Regions from separate parts of the Herbaspirillum sp. Her2 genome, predicted to be linked through region 2. Evidence: predicted binding sites of a transcription regulator. Region 2 holds the regulator's gene; each other region holds the start of a gene.

Region 1 (5,483 bases), 410 kb from region 2:
GTGGCAATGGTCTGCTGCGAGTGACATTCGGGATTGTTTCGGGCTATCCTCGACATTCGATGAGGAAAAGCATGAAAAAGATTTCGCAGCACCTGAAGCAACTGGGCATGGGCAGCCTGCTGCTGGCCAGCGCCTGGATGATTCCCGCTGCGGCACACGCGGACCGGCTCGGCGAGATCCAGGAGCGTGGCTCGCTGATCTGCGCCACGCTGGCCAGCAATGAGCCGCTGGGTTTCCCCGATCCGCAGAGCGGCCAGATCGTCGGTTTCGATGTGGACATGTGCAGTGCCATCGCCGCCAAGCTGGGCGTCAAGATGCGGCAGCGCAGTTTGACCATAGAGGCCCGTCTACCGGCGCTGATCGAGGGCGAGGTCGACCTGGTCTCGGGCGCACTGGGCTATACCCGCGAGCGGGCGCGCCAGATCGATTTCACGGCTTCGCATTACCAGACGCCGATCAAGCTGCTCGTGTACAGCGATTCCGGACTGAATCTGGTCTCCGACCTGGAAGGCAAGCGTATCAGCGCCAATCGCGGTTCCACCCCGGAGCAGGCGGTGCGGCGCGTACTGCGCAAGGCCACCTTGCTGACTTTCCCTGAGACCCCGCAAACCTTCCTGGCGCTGGCCCAGCGGCAGGCCGATGCGATGGCCGTGGCCATGCCCTCGGGGATCCGCTTCGTCAACGAATCGGGCGGACGCTTCCGCTTCGTCGAAGGCGCACTGGCCTGGGAGCCGACGGCGCTGGGTGTCAAGAAGGGCGAGCACCGACTGCTGGACGCCGTCAACAAGGCGCTGGCCGCGCTGGAAAAGGACGGCGAGATCGACGCCATGTGGACCAAGTGGTTCGGTCCCAAGACCAAGTTCAACATTCCCCGCGACAAGAAGCTCACGCCCATTTCGGCATTCCTCCAGGCGGGCTGACGGCATCATCCGATCCGGGCGCAGCGGCGTCCGTTTCCTTGCTTCGTTTTCCTCGCGCACGGACAGAGCAACAGAGCAACAGAGCAACAGAGCAACAGAGCAACAGAGCAACAGAGCAACAGAGCAATAGAGAACAGAGCGATAGAGCAGGTTCATGGCAGTTACTTCCGCATCGTCTTCCACTTCCCCCGATCATGATGGCCTGCCGCCGCGCCAGCGGCTGCTGGCCATCGCCACCGTCGTGCTGGGCCTGAGCATCGCGGTGCTCGACGGCTCCATCGCCAATCTGGCGTTGCCGGTCATGGCCACCGACCTGAAAGCCAGCGATGCCGATGCCATCTGGGTCATCAACAGCTACCAGATCGCCATGGCGGTGTGCCTGCTGCCGCTGGCCTCCCTGGGCGAAGTGATCGGCTATCGGCGCGTCTACCTGGGCGGCTTGTTTCTGTTCACCCTGGCCTCGCTGGCGTGTGCAGCCAGCGGCGACATGCTGCAACTGAGCCTGGCGCGCGTGCTGCAGGGGCTGGGGGCGGCCGGCATCCTGTCGGTCAATACCGCGCTGATCCGCTTCATCTATCCTGCCCGGCAGCTGGGCCGGGCCATCGGCTACAACGCGCTGGTGGCCGGGACCGGCAATGCGCTGGGGCCCACCGTGGCCGGGGTCATCCTGCATCTGGGCTCATGGCACTGGCTGTTCCTCATCAACATCCCGCTCGGGCTGGCGGCGCTGGCCGTGGGCAGCCGCGCCTTGCCGTTCAATCCCTTGTCGGCCCGCCGTTTCGATCGCCAGTCGGCGCTGCTGTGCATGGCCTTCATCGGCTTGCTGCTCTACACCATCGATGCCATCGGCCACCTGCAAGGCGGCTGGGTGGTGGCGGGCTGCGCGCTGCTGACCGCCATCAGCCTGGCATTGCTGCTCAAGCTGCAGTCGCCGAGCGCGCCCATGCTGCCGCTGGACCTGCTGCGCATCCCCTTGTTTGCCTTGTCGATCGGGACCTCGTTCTGCTCCTTTGCAGCGCAGATGGCGGTCTTCGTGATGTTGCCCTTCATGCTGCAGAATCATCTGGGTATGGGCGCCGCGCGTGCGGGCATGCTGCTGACGGCCTGGCCGGTGGCCGTTGCGCTGACCGGCGTGGTGGCCGGCAAGCTGTCGGACCGCGTCGCTGCGGGTTTGCTGGGGGGGATCGGGCTGGCCGTGATGTGCCTGGGATTGCTGGCTTTGCTGACGGTGGACCGCAGCACGCCCGATGGCCTGATGCTGTCCATGTTTGCGGTGTGCGGTATCGGCTTCGGACTGTTCCAGTCGCCCAACAACCGCACCATGATCAGTGCCGCGCCGCGTGAACGGACCGGCGGAGCCAGCGGCATGCTGGGCACGGCACGCCTGACCGGGCAGACCGTCGGGGCGTCGGTGGTGGCGATGCTGATGGGGTTCTCGGGCTCGCCGTATGCGCTGGTCCTGTGCTTTGCCGCCGCCCTGGCGGGCGCGGCCAGCCTGGTCAGCCTGTCGCGGCTGCGTTATTGAGCGGGAGGACCGGGCAGGGCAGGGCGTTGAGACCGGGTTTGCCGGGCTTACAGCGCCGGTGCCACCGTCTCGCCGTGGGCATGCTGGTGCGCGGCATGGGCCGCCACGGAGAGCGCCATGCTGAGATAGTTTTCGCTGCGGCGGCGCTGCTGCGCCTGCTGCTGTTCCAGCGCAAACAATTGCTGGTAGAGATTGCGGATCTGCTGCTGCAGCAACTGGCGCTGCTGCTTGCCATCCCGGTTGCCCGGGAAACGCGCCAGGGACTGCGCCTGCTGCTGCAGGAGCAGGATGCGGTGGCTCAATTGCGCCACCAGCTCGGCGGGGTCATGGTCCAGCGTGTCTGCCACTGCGACTTCAGCGTGGGCAGGTTGTTCTTGTTCATACGCGACGTTCATGCGAACTCCAGCCCACAGGGGCGCAAGGATTGCAAGGGGACTGCGATAGTGCCTTCGCTTTGTTTTACGGCAGCCACGCGGACATCTTGAGCCACGGAAAGTAAAAAAAGTAAAAGGCGCAGTCCCGTAAAGGGTGCTGCGCCTTCGACATGCGGGCGTCCTCAGGGCGGCCCGCAGTGGCTGCGGTCAGGGGATCAGATCACGCCACGGCGCATCTGGTCCAGCTCGATGGATTCGAACAGGGCCTTGAAATTGCCCTCGCCGAAGCCGTCATTGCCCTTGCGCTGGATGATTTCATAGAACACCGGCCCGATCAGGTTCTGCGTGAAGATCTGCAGCAGCAGGCCCTGGCCATCGGTGGGTGCGCCGTCGATCAGGATCTTAAGTTCACGCAAGGCAGCCAGGTCTTCGCCATGGCCGGGGATGCGGCGTTCCACCAGGTCATAGTAGGTGGCGATGGTGTCCTGCAGCGGCACGCCGCGGGCATAGAGGGCGCGCACGGTCTGGTAGATGTCGTCGGTGCCCAGGGCGATGTGCTGGATGCCTTCGCCGTTGTACTGCTTGATGAATTCCTCGATCTGCGACTTGTCGTCGGCACTCTCGTTGATGGGAATGCGGATCTTGCCGCAGGGGCTGGTCATGGCGCGCGAACGCAGGCCGGTGACCTTGCCCTCGATGTCGAAATACTTGATCTCGCGGAAATTGAACAGGCGCGTATAGAACGACGACCAGGTATCCATCGCGCCGCGCATGACGTTGTGGGTCAGGTGGTCGATGTAGGTCAGGCCCACGCCCTTGGGATTGCGCTCCACGCCAGGGAAGAACTGGAAGTCGACGTCATAGATGGAGCCATTGTCGCCATAGCGGTCCACCAGATAGAGCAGCGAGCCGCCGATGCCGCGAATGGCAGGAATGTTCAGTTCCATCGGGCCCAGCTTGGCTTCCACGCCTTCGGCACCGAGTTCGAGTGCACGTTTGTACACATGGGCCGCATCCTTGACGCGGAAGGCCATGGCGTTCACCGAAGCCCCGTGCACCTGGGCGAAGGCGGCGGCATTGCTGCCGGGTTCGCCGTTGAGGATGAAGTTGATCTGGCCCTGGCGATACAGGGTCACATTCTTGGAGCGGTGGCGCGCCACGGCGGTGAAGCCCATCAGCTCCAGCACGGCGGCAATGCCGGCCGGATCGGCGGCGGTGTACTCGACGAACTCGAAGCCGTCGGTGCCCATGGGATTGTCGAACAGGTCGCCGCTGGCGCGGACAGGGGAATTGGCGGCTGCGGTGGCGAACTGGGTGTCTGCGTGGCCCATCTGGTGTCTCCTCGTGTGGGGAGGGCCGCCAAGCGCGGCCCATGCGAGGAGTTTATTGCGTCAAGACTGCAATTTGTGATTGTTTTTTGCGCGATATATTAGATAATATGCACAAATAATTCTTAAATATGAACTTTGGAGAGACAAATGAGCATCATCAACGTGGACCGCTACGACCTGGCCTTGCTGACCGAGCTGCAGCGAGATGGCCATATTACCAATAGCGCCCTCGGTCTGAAAGTCCACCTGTCCACTTCGCAGATCAGCCGCCGCGTGCAGCGGCTGGAAGAAGCCCATGTCATCGAACGCTACACCGCCGTGCTGGACCCGGCCGTGGTCGGTCTGGGCGTGACCGCGTTCACCACCGTGACCCTGGACCGCCAGGGAGAGACCCGTGGCGAACTCTTCGAGAAGGCCGTGGAAACGATGCCGGAAGTGACCGAATGTTTCTCCGTCACGGGCGAGGGCGATTATATCCTGCGCATCGTGGCCCCCGACCTGGCCGCTTTCTCCGAATTCATGATGACGCGCCTGCTGCGCCTGCCGGGCGTGACCAACGTCAAGTCCAACATCACCCTCAAAAAGGTCAAGCAATCCCATGAACTGCCGCTGGAACACGTGATGCAGCCGGTGAAGTCGCGCCAGCGCATCCGCTTCTCGCAGTGAGGTTTCAAAAAGCATGATGTCGTTATTCAATGATTGGATGCCTCAATCATTGAATAATCGAATGATGCTTTTTATCAGGCTTTGCTCCGCCTCTGATCCGGCTCAGGAATTCAAAAGCAATCGCCGGAGTGCTGCCCCGTCAGCGCAGGCCTAGAATCAGTGGCATCCGATTCCGGGAGCGCTCCATGCTGACCATGACTTCTTCTCCTCCGCCGACTAGCTCCGCTGCCTCCGCCGCCGACGTCAACGGACTCGATCCCGACACCTGCTGGCAAGCCGTGCAGCAGCGCGATGCATCTTTCGATGGCCGGTTCTGGTATGCGGTGCGCACCACCGGCGTGTACTGCAAGCCCTCCTGCGGGGCACGCACACCCTTGCGCAAGAACGTGGCCTTCCACGCCAGCTGCGCTGCGGCCGAAGCAGCGGGCTTTCGTCCATGCCAGCGCTGCAAGCCGGACCAGCCGCCCTTGCAAGAGCGCCAGGCACAGGCCATCGCGCAAGCCTGCCGCCTGATCGCGCAGGCCGAGGAACAGCCGGATACGGCCACGCTGGCGCAGGCCGCGGGCTTGAGCCGTCATCATTTTCATCGGGTCTTCAAGCAGCACACCGGCCTCACTCCCAAGGCCTATGCCGATGCCCATCGCGCCGGCCGCCTGCGCGCGCAACT
Region 2 (5,483 bases):
AGCCGGGCCTGGCCGATTCGCTGGTGCAGCAGACCGAAATGGCGGCGCAGCGCCAGGAGCAGATGGGCCTGTCGCCCGTGCTGCTGGTCGGCGCACCGCTGCGGACCTTGCTGGCGCGCTTCCTGCGCCGCGCCATGCCGCAGTTGCGCGTGCTGTCGCACGCTGAAGTACCCGAGTCGAAAACGATTAAAGTTACCAGCCTAGTTGGAGGGCAAGCATGAACGTCAAGAAATTTATCGCCAATTCTTCTCGCGAGGCCTGGCGTCAGGTGCGCGAGGCGCTTGGCCCGGATGCCGTCATTCTCTCCAACCGCAATATTCCTGACGGGGTGGAGATCCTGGCCATGGCCAACGAGGACATGACCACCCTGGTGGCCCCGACCGGCGCGCGCGACCCCAATGCTCGCCCGCAGGCGGCCTCGCTGCAGCAGCAGTCCGGTGCGCCGAACGCACAGCAGGCCAAGCGTCCGGCGCTGCTGTCGTCGCCGCTGGCCCAGCAGCCGCCCCGCGCCGCGCGCCCCGAGCATGCGCCATTGCTGGACCAGCCGGCCCACGGCCGCGCGCCTGCGCGCCCGGTGGAAGCTGCTCCGGCCAGCGATGCCCGCGTCTGGCGCAGCCGCCGTGCGGAGCAGGAGGCCGGTGGCCGTCCGGCCTCGGCCCAGCAGGCGCAGGAATCTGGTGAACATGACCAGCGTCCACGTTCGGCCCTGCCTGAATTCGATGGCAAGGACTACGACGAAATCCTTTCCGAAGTCATGAGCGAGATCCGCTCCATGCGCGGCGTGCTGGAAACCCAGCTGGCCGAGATTTCCTGGGGCGGTACGCAGAAACGCGATCCGCTCAAGGGCGTGGTACTGAAGGAAATGCTGGCGGCCGGCTTCTCGGCCAGCCTGTCGCGCCTGATCACCGAAAACCTGCCTGCCAACTCCAAGTCGCAGGACATCATGTTCTGGGTCAAGTCGGTGCTGGCGCGCAATCTCAATACCCTGGCCAACGAAAACGAACTGCTGGAAAACGGCGGCGTCTTCGCGCTGGTCGGCCCCACTGGCGTTGGCAAGACCACCACCACCGCCAAGCTGGCGGCGCGCTGCGTGATGCGCCACGGCTCCGGCAAGCTGGCCCTGATCACGACCGACGGCTACCGTATCGGTGGTTACGAACAACTGCGCATCTACGGCAAGATCCTGGGTGTGATGGTGCACTCGGTCAAGGATGAGACCGACCTGCGCATCGCCCTGGAAGAGCTCAAGGGCAAGCACACCGTACTGATCGATACCGCCGGTGTCGGCCAGCGCGACCAGATGGTGGCCGAGCAGGACGCCATGCTGGCCGGTGCCGGCGTGGACATCAAGCGCCTGCTGTGCCTCAATGCCACCGCCACCGGCGGTACGCTCAATGAAGTGGTACATGCCTATTCCAGCTCCGGGCTGGCCGGCTGCATCATCACCAAGCTGGACGAAGCCGCCACCATCGGCAACGTGCTGGATGTGGTGATCCGCCACAAGCTCAACCTGCATTACGTGGCCAATGGCCAGCGCGTGCCGGAAGACCTGCACGTGGCCAACAAGCTTTATCTCGCCGACCGTGCCTTCAAGCAGAAGCGTGAAACGGCCCCTTTCGAATTCCAGGAAGGTGAGTTGCCGGGCGTGATCGGTCCTACTGCCATGTCCATGAATGACCGGGGACTGCGTGAGGTGAGCTTTGGCTAGTTACGATATCGACCAGGCAGCAGGGTTGCGCCGGATGCTGGAGCGTCCGGTGCCCAGGCTGTTCACCTTCTTCTCGGTGCTGGGTGAGGAAGAGAAGAGTGCCATGCTCATCAATCTGGCGGCGTCACTGTCACAGGCCAAGCACAGCGTGCTGGTGGTGGATGGCGACGTGGCCACAACCGGTCTGCTGACCCGCATCGGCCTGCGTCACGACGTGGCGACGCTGCAGGAAGTAGCGCGCATGGAGCGTCCCATGGCGGAAGCCACACGGCTCCTGCCGGAAGGTTTTTCGATGGCGCGCATCGCCCGCCGCAACGTGCCCTCGGCGACCGATCCGCATGCCGGCCGTCTGGCGGAGATCTTCGACAGCCTCATCGAGCAGGCCGAGATCACACTGGTCAATGGCGTGCTGGCACGCGACCTGTCGCTGCCTGTGCCGACCATGGAAATGGGTGAGATCGTGATCCAGGTCTCGACTACGGCGTCTTCGATCAAGGCGGCTTATGTGCTCCTCAAGAGCCTGAGCGACCGCATCGGTCGCCGTCCTTTCAGTCTCATCGTCAACGATGCCACCGAAGCCGAAGCCCGTACCGTCTACGCCAACATGGCCCAAGCGGCCAGCCGCTACCTGGCGGCGCAGCTCAATTTCATCGGCGCGATTCCGGCGGATGACCATATTCGCCGCGCCACCGGACAGGGGCGGGCGGTGATGGACGTGTTTCCCTTTGCCGGTGCCGCGCTGGCCTTCCAGCGCCTGTCCAAGCGCTTCACCGCCGGTCCGGATGCGGCCCGCAGCAGCTACGGGATGGCCACCGACGGCGCCAGTCTGGGAGTGTGACGTGCATGTATAACGTCAAGGGAAAAAAGGGCAAGAACGACGTACTGGAGCAGCATGCGCCGCTGGTCAAGAAACTGGCGCATCAGCTCAAGGCCAAGCTGCCCCCCAGCGTAGAGGTGGACGACCTGATCCAGGCCGGCATGATGGGCTTGCTCGACGCCGTCAACCGCTACGAGGAAACCCATGGCGCGCAGTTCGAGACCTACGCCGTGCAGCGTATCCGTGGTGCCATGCTGGATGAGCTGCGCAGCAGCGACTGGCTGCCGCGCAGCATCCGCCAGAATGCGCGCAAGGTGGAGGAAGCCATGCAGTCCCTGCTGCAGCAACTGGGCCGCCAGCCGCAAGAAGCGGAAGTGGCGCAGCACATGAAGATCAGCCTGGCCGAGTATCAGTCGCTGCTGACCGACTGCGGCGGCCACCAGTTGATCTATTACGAAGATTTCCACGACGACGATGGCGGCCACGAACACTTCCTGGACCGCTACCAGACCGGCGACGGCGAGGATGATCCGCTGCAGAGCCTGATCAATGGCGGTTTCCGCGAAGCCGTGGTGGATTCCATCAAGGCCTTGCCCGAGCGTGAGCAGATCCTGATGGCGCTCTACTACGAGCAGGAAATGAACCTCAAGGAAATCGGCGCCGTCATGGGCGTTTCCGAATCGCGCGTGTGCCAGTTGCACAGCCAGGCGATCTCGCGCATGCGTTCGTATCTGCGCGAGCATTCCTGGAGCGGGGTGGCCTGAGGCTGCCTGCCTTCAGGGCGCAGATCCGAGAGAGGACGCAGGACTCGTTAACGACAAAGCCCGGCAAATGCCGGGCTTTTTGTTGATGCGATCTTGCTGTGCTTCCGTGAGCGGGAAGCGGCTGAAACTTATACCACGCCCAGACGGCGTCCCGAGGATCGGATGCTGTTCTGGCCGTCCGGGCCATAGAAATTGCCGGTGCCGGTCTTGCCTTGCAGGATGGTCAGGGCGCTCTGATTGATGGAGAGCTTCTTGCCAATCAGCAGGCCATTGACGCGGTTCAGTTCCTTGGCGTCCTGCGCCAGTTCGAACAGGCTGGCCCAGATCTCGCGGTCAGCGTCGCTGGCTTGCTCATTCATCCACTGTTGCATGCCGCTTTCATCTGCACTGTAGCCGAGGCTGCCCAGCAGCGCGTGGCGATTGCCGGCCAGCGTGGACATTTCAGCAACGATAGCGGCCTTTTCGGTAATGATGTCGGTCAGGCCTTCGGCGGTGGCTTCCGCCAGCAGTGCCTGTTCCTGGCTCAGTTTTTCCACCAGGCGCGACAGCGCGGCGTGTTCCAGGGACAGGTTGCTGGCCGGATTCATGCGAAAGATCCTCTGAGCGGTAAAACGGGAATCAGGCCGGGCGGGCGCTGATGAGATTCTTGACAGTATCGATCACGCCGTCGGCGATCTTGTCGGCATCGATCTGGAAAGTGCCGTTGGCGATGGCCGCTTTCAGCTTTTCCACTTTTTCGGCATTGAAACCGCCGTTTTTGGTGTCCTTGGTTTCCAGCGCCTGATAGGTGCTGGACAAGCGCACGCTGTCCGAAGCCGCTTTGGTGGCGGCCGGGTCGGTGCCCGCAGGATTGGCGGCAGTCGTGTTGCGGGTCTGCGTTTGCGTCTGCTCGGTGTTGAGGGCAGCAGATTTGAGGGCGTCGTTAACGTTCACGGCAGTATTCCTTGTAGGGTGGGGGCGCTTCGCACCCGCCTGTCGTATGGATTATCGACCAGTTCTGGGCAAACTTTAACATTCCCGCACCTGAATTAAGCTGAATTCGGGTACTTTTCTTCATATTCCTGTCCGGGCGATCCGCTGCGTTCCGCGCAGGACTTGCCCTGCGGGAAATTGCTTCATATCAATAGAGAAACCGCGGCCACCGGCTCAATAGTTGATTTCCAGAATCCCGCCCGCTTTGGCAATACCGCTCACCACCTGGCCGGCCGCCGTCCGGGCCTGGGCCATCTGGCCTTCGTTGGCATTGGTCAGGGCGCGCGCTTCGGTGGAAATCTGGAAGCCCGGACCGATCGATACGACCCGTACCGCCTGGCCTTGCTGCACCACGCGCTGGTTGCGGATGGTGTCGAGGCGCAGCGGCGTACCGGCGCGCAGCGACATGTTGGCGACGCGGCCGATGACCTGTGATTCTTCGGTGATCACGCCGCTGGGCAGCGCCGACATGTCGCCGCGAATGCGCGTGATGTCGCTGGCGCTGATGGTCTGGCCCTGGGCCAGCGGGACCGCGGCGACCAGGTAATCCGAGATCACCTGCACGTTGGCGCGCAGGTAGATGGTCCAGGGGGAGGGGGCCACGCACTTGATGCCGACCGTGGTGCGGCCGAACAGGCGGCCGCCATTGGGCATGAAGGCTTGCGGTTCAAGACAGGCCGCCAGCGTCAGGCGTGCATCGGCCGGATCGATGGTGACCGTGACGCTGCCGGGCAGGCCCAAGGTCTGGCTTTTCAGGAATTGCTCCGCCACTTGTTGCAAGGCTTGCAAGTCCTGCTTTTGGGGGGAGTTGGGGTCGTTCTGGGCGAGTGCAGGCGCAGTCGCCCCCAGGCCGGCTGCAAGCAAGGACAGGACGGCGAAAGTGCGGCGCAGGGCGCGGAAAGCGTGTTTCATTTTGTGCAACTTGCCCGCAGGGCATAGGCGAATCTTGGCACTCATGGTACGTCGCGCGCGCGAGGTCAAAAGGGCAAACAGGGGAGGCTTTTCTCTCTTTATCGCCCCTTAGAGTTCGGGGTGCGAACGTATGATCAAGCCTACGTAATTCCATCATCGGCGCAGTCCGCAAGCGGCCCGGCAACCGGCCGGGCAGGACAGGGGGGCGCTGGTACTTCCGGAGGACCTGATGGTCTCTAAGCTCGACGATTATTTCCGTTTCAACGAGATGGCGCTGAACCTGCGGTCGCAGCGCCAGCAGGTGCTGGCG
Region 3 (5,483 bases), 2.5 Mb from region 2:
CCGTGACCGCATCGTCCACTCCACCGCCTTCCGCCGTCTCGAATACAAGACGCAGGTCTTCGTCAATCATGAAGGCGACCTGTTCCGCACCCGCCTGACCCACAGCATCGAAGTCGCCCAGATCGCCCGCTCCTGCGCGCGCAACCTGCAACTGAACGAAGACTTGGTGGAAGCCATCTCGCTGGCCCACGACCTCGGCCACACGCCCTTCGGCCATGCCGGGCAGGACGAGCTCAACCACTGCATGAAGCATCACGGCGGCTTCGAACACAACCTGCAGAGCCTGCGCGTGGTCGATGAGCTGGAGCAGCACTACGCTGCCTTCGATGGCCTCAATCTCACCTTCGAGACGCGCGAAGGCATCCTCAAGCACTGCTCCCTGCACAATGCGCGCCAGCTGGGCGAGATCGGCGTGCGCTTCCTGGAAAAGAAGCAGCCCTCGCTGGAAGCGCAGCTGGCCAACCTGGCCGATGAGATCGCCTACAACAATCACGACATCGACGATGGCCTGCGCTCCGGCCTGTTGACCATGGAGCTGATGAGCGAAGTCGATTTCTTCGCACGCCATCTGCGCGAAGTCGAACAGACCTATCCCGGCATCACCGGACGCCGCGTCATCCATGAGACCGTGCGCCGCATGATCAATGCGCTCATCGTCGACCTGAACCAGACCTCGCGCAGCCGCATCGCCGAGATCGCCCCGCGCGACATCGAGGATGTGCGCAATGCGCCGCAGCTCATCGCCTTCTCCGATGCGATGGCAGCCGAAGCGGCCATCCTGAAAAAATTCCTGCGCGAGAAGCTCTACCGCCACTATCAGGTCAATCGCATGACGGCCAAGGCACGCCGCATCATCGCCGAGATGTTCGAGGCCTTCACCACGCAGCCCAGCCTGCTGCCGCCGGACTATCAGGTCAAGGGCATCACGGACGAAACCCAGCGTCTCGACAAGCAGGCGCGCAAAGTCGCCGACTACATCGCCGGCATGACCGATCGCTATGCCATTCGCGAGCATCGGCGCTTGTTCGTGATGGAGTGAGGATTGATGGAGCGGGTGCAACGCCCGCGTTGAACGCCGCGTATCGATACGCGGCGTTTTCATTCAGCGCATCCGTGCGCCCTCATTGTCGTGCTGCCAGCGCAATTTCATTACCTCACTGCAATTGAAATCCCGCTGCCGGTCTCTCGCGCACATTTCGTTACATTTTTTCTTGATCGCCTGCATCCCTTGCGGTCAGCCCGACGGCACGCACGGTATCGCCGCAAACCCGCTTCCAGCAAGGCTTTCCCAAAGATTGCGCGGGTGCAATGCAGGCCTGTCAACGAAGTCCCCCAGAAACTGACAGGTGTAAATTTCTGTCAATATCAAGTCCGCTTTGAACAGGCCGTTATGCAGGAATGGAGTGGATGCGCATGGTGCGCAGTTTCGCTTCCGTGGATCCGTCTCCCCCTCTGATGCCCGGATCCCCTTTCATTTTCAGGAGACCGTCATGGCTATCGGCAACACCAGCGGCGTGGACAACAAGTCCCTGCTGCCCGTCACCCCTTCTTCCACTTCGTCGACCTCTGCCGCAGCGTCAGACAACGACAAGCTGCCCGCCACCGCCGGCGACAGCAGCAGCGGCGACAAGATCGCCCAGGCCAAGCAAGCCAACCTGCTCACCGTGAGCGGCGCCAAGGCCCAGTTCAATCTCTCCATCGTGCAATCCTCGCTGGAGGTATCGCTGCAGACGCAGAACGATCCGCTGTCGCTGGTCTACAAGACCGCCATCGAGAACATCAACGATATCCTGCGTCCGCAGCTGGGCGACAACGCCATCCAGACCGCATCGACCCAGGACAATTCGCCGGAGGCAACGGCCGGCCGCATCGTCTCCTTCATCACCAACATGTTCGAGCTCTACAAGCAGAACAATCCGGACAAGGAAGACGCCAGCAACATTGACGACTACATGAACCTGATCTTCAAGGGTGTCGACCAGGGCTTCAAGGAAGCACGCGGCATCCTGGAGAGCCTGAACGTGCTGCAAGGCGATATCGCCAGCAACATCGACAAGACCTATGACCTGGTGCAGAAGGCGCTGGGCGACTTCATCAACAAGGTCAAGGGCGGCAAGCAGGAGGGTGAGGACGGATCGGGCAGCGAAGGCAATGCGGATGGCCAGGGCGGTACCCTGGTGGCCAGCGAGACGACTGTCAGTATTTCAGTGTCGGTGAGCCAGACGCGGATCAGCACCAGTGCGTAATCGCACCTTGCAGTCGCGCTGAGCTGCAAAAGCCAATTCGCAAAAACTAATAAAAAAGAGGCTGTCTCTCTTGGGAGACAGCCTCTTTTTACTTATTTTTCATGACATCGAAAGGCGTGAGAAAGACCGCCCTCGACATCACAAACCATCACAAACACACATCATCCACGCAACTTCGCAAAGGCCGCGGCCATCGCATTGTTGGCCGGTGCCTGCTCACGGCCGCGCTGGTTCTGGTGTTGCGACAAACGGCGCGAATCGGTACGGTCACCGCGCTGTTCATTGCGCGCACCCGGGGCCGGCGCGGTGTCGTTCAGGCGCATGGTCAGGGCGATGCGCTTGCGCTTCTCGTCCACTTCCAGCACCTTGACCTTGACCACCTGGCCGGCCTTGACCACGGTGTGCGGATCCTTCACATAGCTGTTGGACAGCGCCGAAATGTGGACCAGGCCATCCTGGTGCACGCCGATGTCGACGAAGGCACCGAAGGCCGCGACGTTGGTGACCACGCCTTCGAGGATCATGTCCACGCGCAGGTCCTTGATCTCTTCCACGCCTTCCTTGAAGGTCGCCGTGGTGAACTCGGGACGCGGGTCACGGCCTGGCTTGTCGAGTTCCTTCAGGATGTCGGTGACGGTGGGCACACCGAACTTCTCATCGGCATACTTGGCCGGCGACAGGCCCTTCAACAGCGAGGTCTGGCCCAGCACGCTCTTCACATCCTTCTTGATGTCGGCCAGGATCTTTTCCACCAAAGGATAGGATTCCGGGTGCACCGCCGAGGCATCCAGCGGGTTCTCACCATTCATCACGCGCAGGAAGCCGGCGGCTTGCTCGAAGGTCTTGTCGCCCAGGCGCGGCACCTCACGCAGCGCTGCGCGGGAATTGAACATACCCTTCATATCCCGGTAGGACACGATGCTCTGCGCCACGCTGGCGTTGAGCCCGGAGACGCGCGCCAGCAGCGGTGCGGAAGCGGTGTTCACATCGACCCCCACCGCGTTGACGCAGTCCTCGACCACGGCATCCAGCGAGCGCGCCAGTTGCGACTGGCTCACATCGTGCTGGTACTGGCCCACGCCGATGGACTTGGGATCGATCTTGACCAGCTCGGCCAGCGGGTCCTGCAGGCGGCGCGCAATCGAGACCGCGCCGCGCAGCGACACGTCCAGATCCGGCAATTCCTTGGAAGCGAATTCGGAGGCCGAATACACCGATGCGCCCGCTTCGGAGACCACGATCTTGGTGAGCTTGAGTTCGGGACGCAGTTTGATGAGGTCCTGGGCCAGCTTGTCAGTCTCACGCGAGGCGGTGCCGTTGCCAATCGAGATCAGCGAGACATTGTGCTTATCGGCCAGTTGCGAGAGGGTATGCAGCGAACCGTTCCAGTCATTGCGCGGCTGGTGAGGATAGATGGTATCGGTGGCGACGACCTTGCCGGTGGCGTCCACGATGGCGACCTTCACGCCGGTACGCAGGCCCGGATCCAGGCCCATGGTGGCACGCGGGCCGGCCGGTGCCGCCAGCAGCAGGTCCTTCAGGTTGCGGGCGAAGACGTTGATGGCTTCAGCCTCGGCCTTCTCGCGCAGGTTGGTCATCAGCTCGGTTTCGAGGTGCATGAAGACTTTCACGCGCCAGGCCCAGCGCACCGTGTCGGAGAGCCATTTGTCGGCCGGACGGCCCTTGTTGGACACACCGAAACGTGAAGCAATGCGACCTTCGCAGGGATTGTGCGGGGCATCCCACTTCGGCTTCTCTTCTTCGGTATCCAGGCGCAGGATGACGTTCAACATCTCTTCGCGGCGGCCACGGAACAGTGCCAGGGCGCGGTGCGAGGGAATGGTGGAATAGGTTTCGGAGTAATCGAAATAGTCGGCGAATTTTTCACCGGCATCCTGCTTGCCCTCGATCACCTTGGATTCGACCACGCCGTGCTCGGTGAGGTATTCGCGCAGGCTCTGCAGCAGCTCGGCATCTTCCGAGAAACGCTCCATGAGGATCTGGCGCGCGCCATCCAGGGCGGCCTTGGTATCGGGCACGCCGGGGTTGTCGCCGTTGTCGGTGGTGAAGGCGGGCTTGATGAACTTGGCCGCTTCTTCTTCCGGATTCAGGGCCGGGTCATTCAGGAGCGCATCGGCCAGCTCGGTCAGGCCGGCTTCGGCGGCGATCTGGGCCTTGGTGCGGCGCTTGGGCTTGTAGGGCAGGTAGAGGTCTTCCAGGCGGGTCTTGTCTTCCGCGTGGGTGATGGCATCCAGCAGCACGGGCGTCATCTTGCCCTGCTCTTCGATGGAGGCGATGATCGCGGCGCGGCGGCTTTCCAGCTCGCGCAGGTAACGCAGGCGCTCTTCCAGCAGACGCAGTTGGACATCGTCCAGGCCGCCGGTGACTTCCTTGCGGTAGCGGGCGATGAAGGGAACGGTGGCACCTTCGTCCAGCAAGGCGATGGCGGCAGCGACCTGAACCGGCTTGGCGGCGAGTTCGAGCGCGAGTCGTTGTTCGATAGAAGGCAGCATGGTGAAACCCAGTCAACAGTTGAGCAATTAAGCGGTTAAGCGTTTATGCAGTGAAGAAAAACAAGCGTTGGATGATACGCAATTCAGGCAGCCAAGCCAATCTTGACATTGTGCGATTGCACGCCAAAGTGCCTTGGCACGGGCCTCACCGGCCCCTGCCCGGCAACGCGCGGATTGGACGCGCAGCCGCAAAGCCGGGATAATCGGCGCTTTCGCATTGCGCGTTCTCGTCCTTTAGCACCATGTCCATCCGTCTCATCGTCGGTCTCGGCAACCCCGGCCCGGAATACGAACAAACCCGCCACAACGCCGGCTTCTGGCTGGTCGACAATCTCGCCGGTCCGGTGCGCCTAGCGCGCGAGCAGCGTTTCAACGCGCTGGCGGGCAAGACCAGCATCGCCGGCAATGAGGTCTGGCTGCTGGAACCGCAGACCTACATGAACCGGTCCGGCCAGTCGGTCGGTGCACTGGCGCGCTTCTACAAGATCAATCCGGATGAAGTGCTGGTGGTGCATGACGAACTGGACCTGCCGCCGGGCGCGGCCAAGATCAAGAAAGGCGGTTCCTCGGGCGGACACAACGGCTTGAAGGACATCACCGCTGCGCTGGGCACGCAAGACTACTGGCGCCTGCGCCTGGGCATCGGCCATCCGCGCACGCTGGGGCTGCAACAGCCGGTGGCCGACTTCGTGCTGCACCGGCCGCGCAAGGAAGAACAGGCGCT

What was found. The regulator FliA, encoded in region 2, starts transcription of late flagellar genes. The targets are predictions, from matches to a motif close to CTAAAGTTTNNNNNNNNNNNGCCGNTA.
Region 1: the regulator FliA is predicted to act here: its motif matches at 2,905-2,931, upstream of ACWHXP_RS11640 (FlxA-like family protein).
Region 3: the regulator FliA is predicted to act here: its motif matches at 1,365-1,391, upstream of ACWHXP_RS23930 (DUF5610 domain-containing protein).

Annotation. Positions count from the first base shown of each region.
Region 1 covers NZ_CM176331.1:2,556,165-2,561,647, reverse strand. The annotation lists gene ACWHXP_RS11650 (ABC transporter substrate-binding protein) at 72-920, shown strand; gene ACWHXP_RS11645 (MFS transporter) at 1,075-2,445, shown strand; gene ACWHXP_RS11640 (FlxA-like family protein) at 2,493-2,840, opposite strand; gene hppD (4-hydroxyphenylpyruvate dioxygenase) at 3,035-4,150, opposite strand; gene ACWHXP_RS11630 (Lrp/AsnC family transcriptional regulator) at 4,298-4,816, shown strand; gene ada (bifunctional DNA-binding transcriptional regulator/O6-methylguanine-DNA methyltransferase Ada) at 5,002-5,483, shown strand, end outside.
Region 2 covers NZ_CM176331.1:2,149,507-2,154,989, reverse strand. The annotation lists gene flhA (flagellar biosynthesis protein FlhA) at 1-221, shown strand, start outside; gene flhF (flagellar biosynthesis GTPase FlhF) at 218-1,708, shown strand; gene ACWHXP_RS09755 (MinD/ParA family ATP-binding protein) at 1,743-2,546, shown strand; gene ACWHXP_RS09750 (RNA polymerase sigma factor FliA) at 2,552-3,289, shown strand; gene ACWHXP_RS09745 (flagella synthesis protein FlgN) at 3,418-3,876, opposite strand; gene flgM (flagellar biosynthesis anti-sigma factor FlgM) at 3,908-4,222, opposite strand; gene flgA (flagellar basal body P-ring formation chaperone FlgA) at 4,436-5,173, opposite strand; gene flgB (flagellar basal body rod protein FlgB) at 5,403-5,483, shown strand, end outside.
Region 3 covers NZ_CM176331.1:5,272,245-5,277,727, reverse strand. The annotation lists gene ACWHXP_RS23935 (deoxyguanosinetriphosphate triphosphohydrolase) at 1-1,039, shown strand, start outside; gene ACWHXP_RS23930 (DUF5610 domain-containing protein) at 1,491-2,246, shown strand; gene ACWHXP_RS23925 (Tex family protein) at 2,408-4,759, opposite strand; gene pth (aminoacyl-tRNA hydrolase) at 5,002-5,483, shown strand, end outside.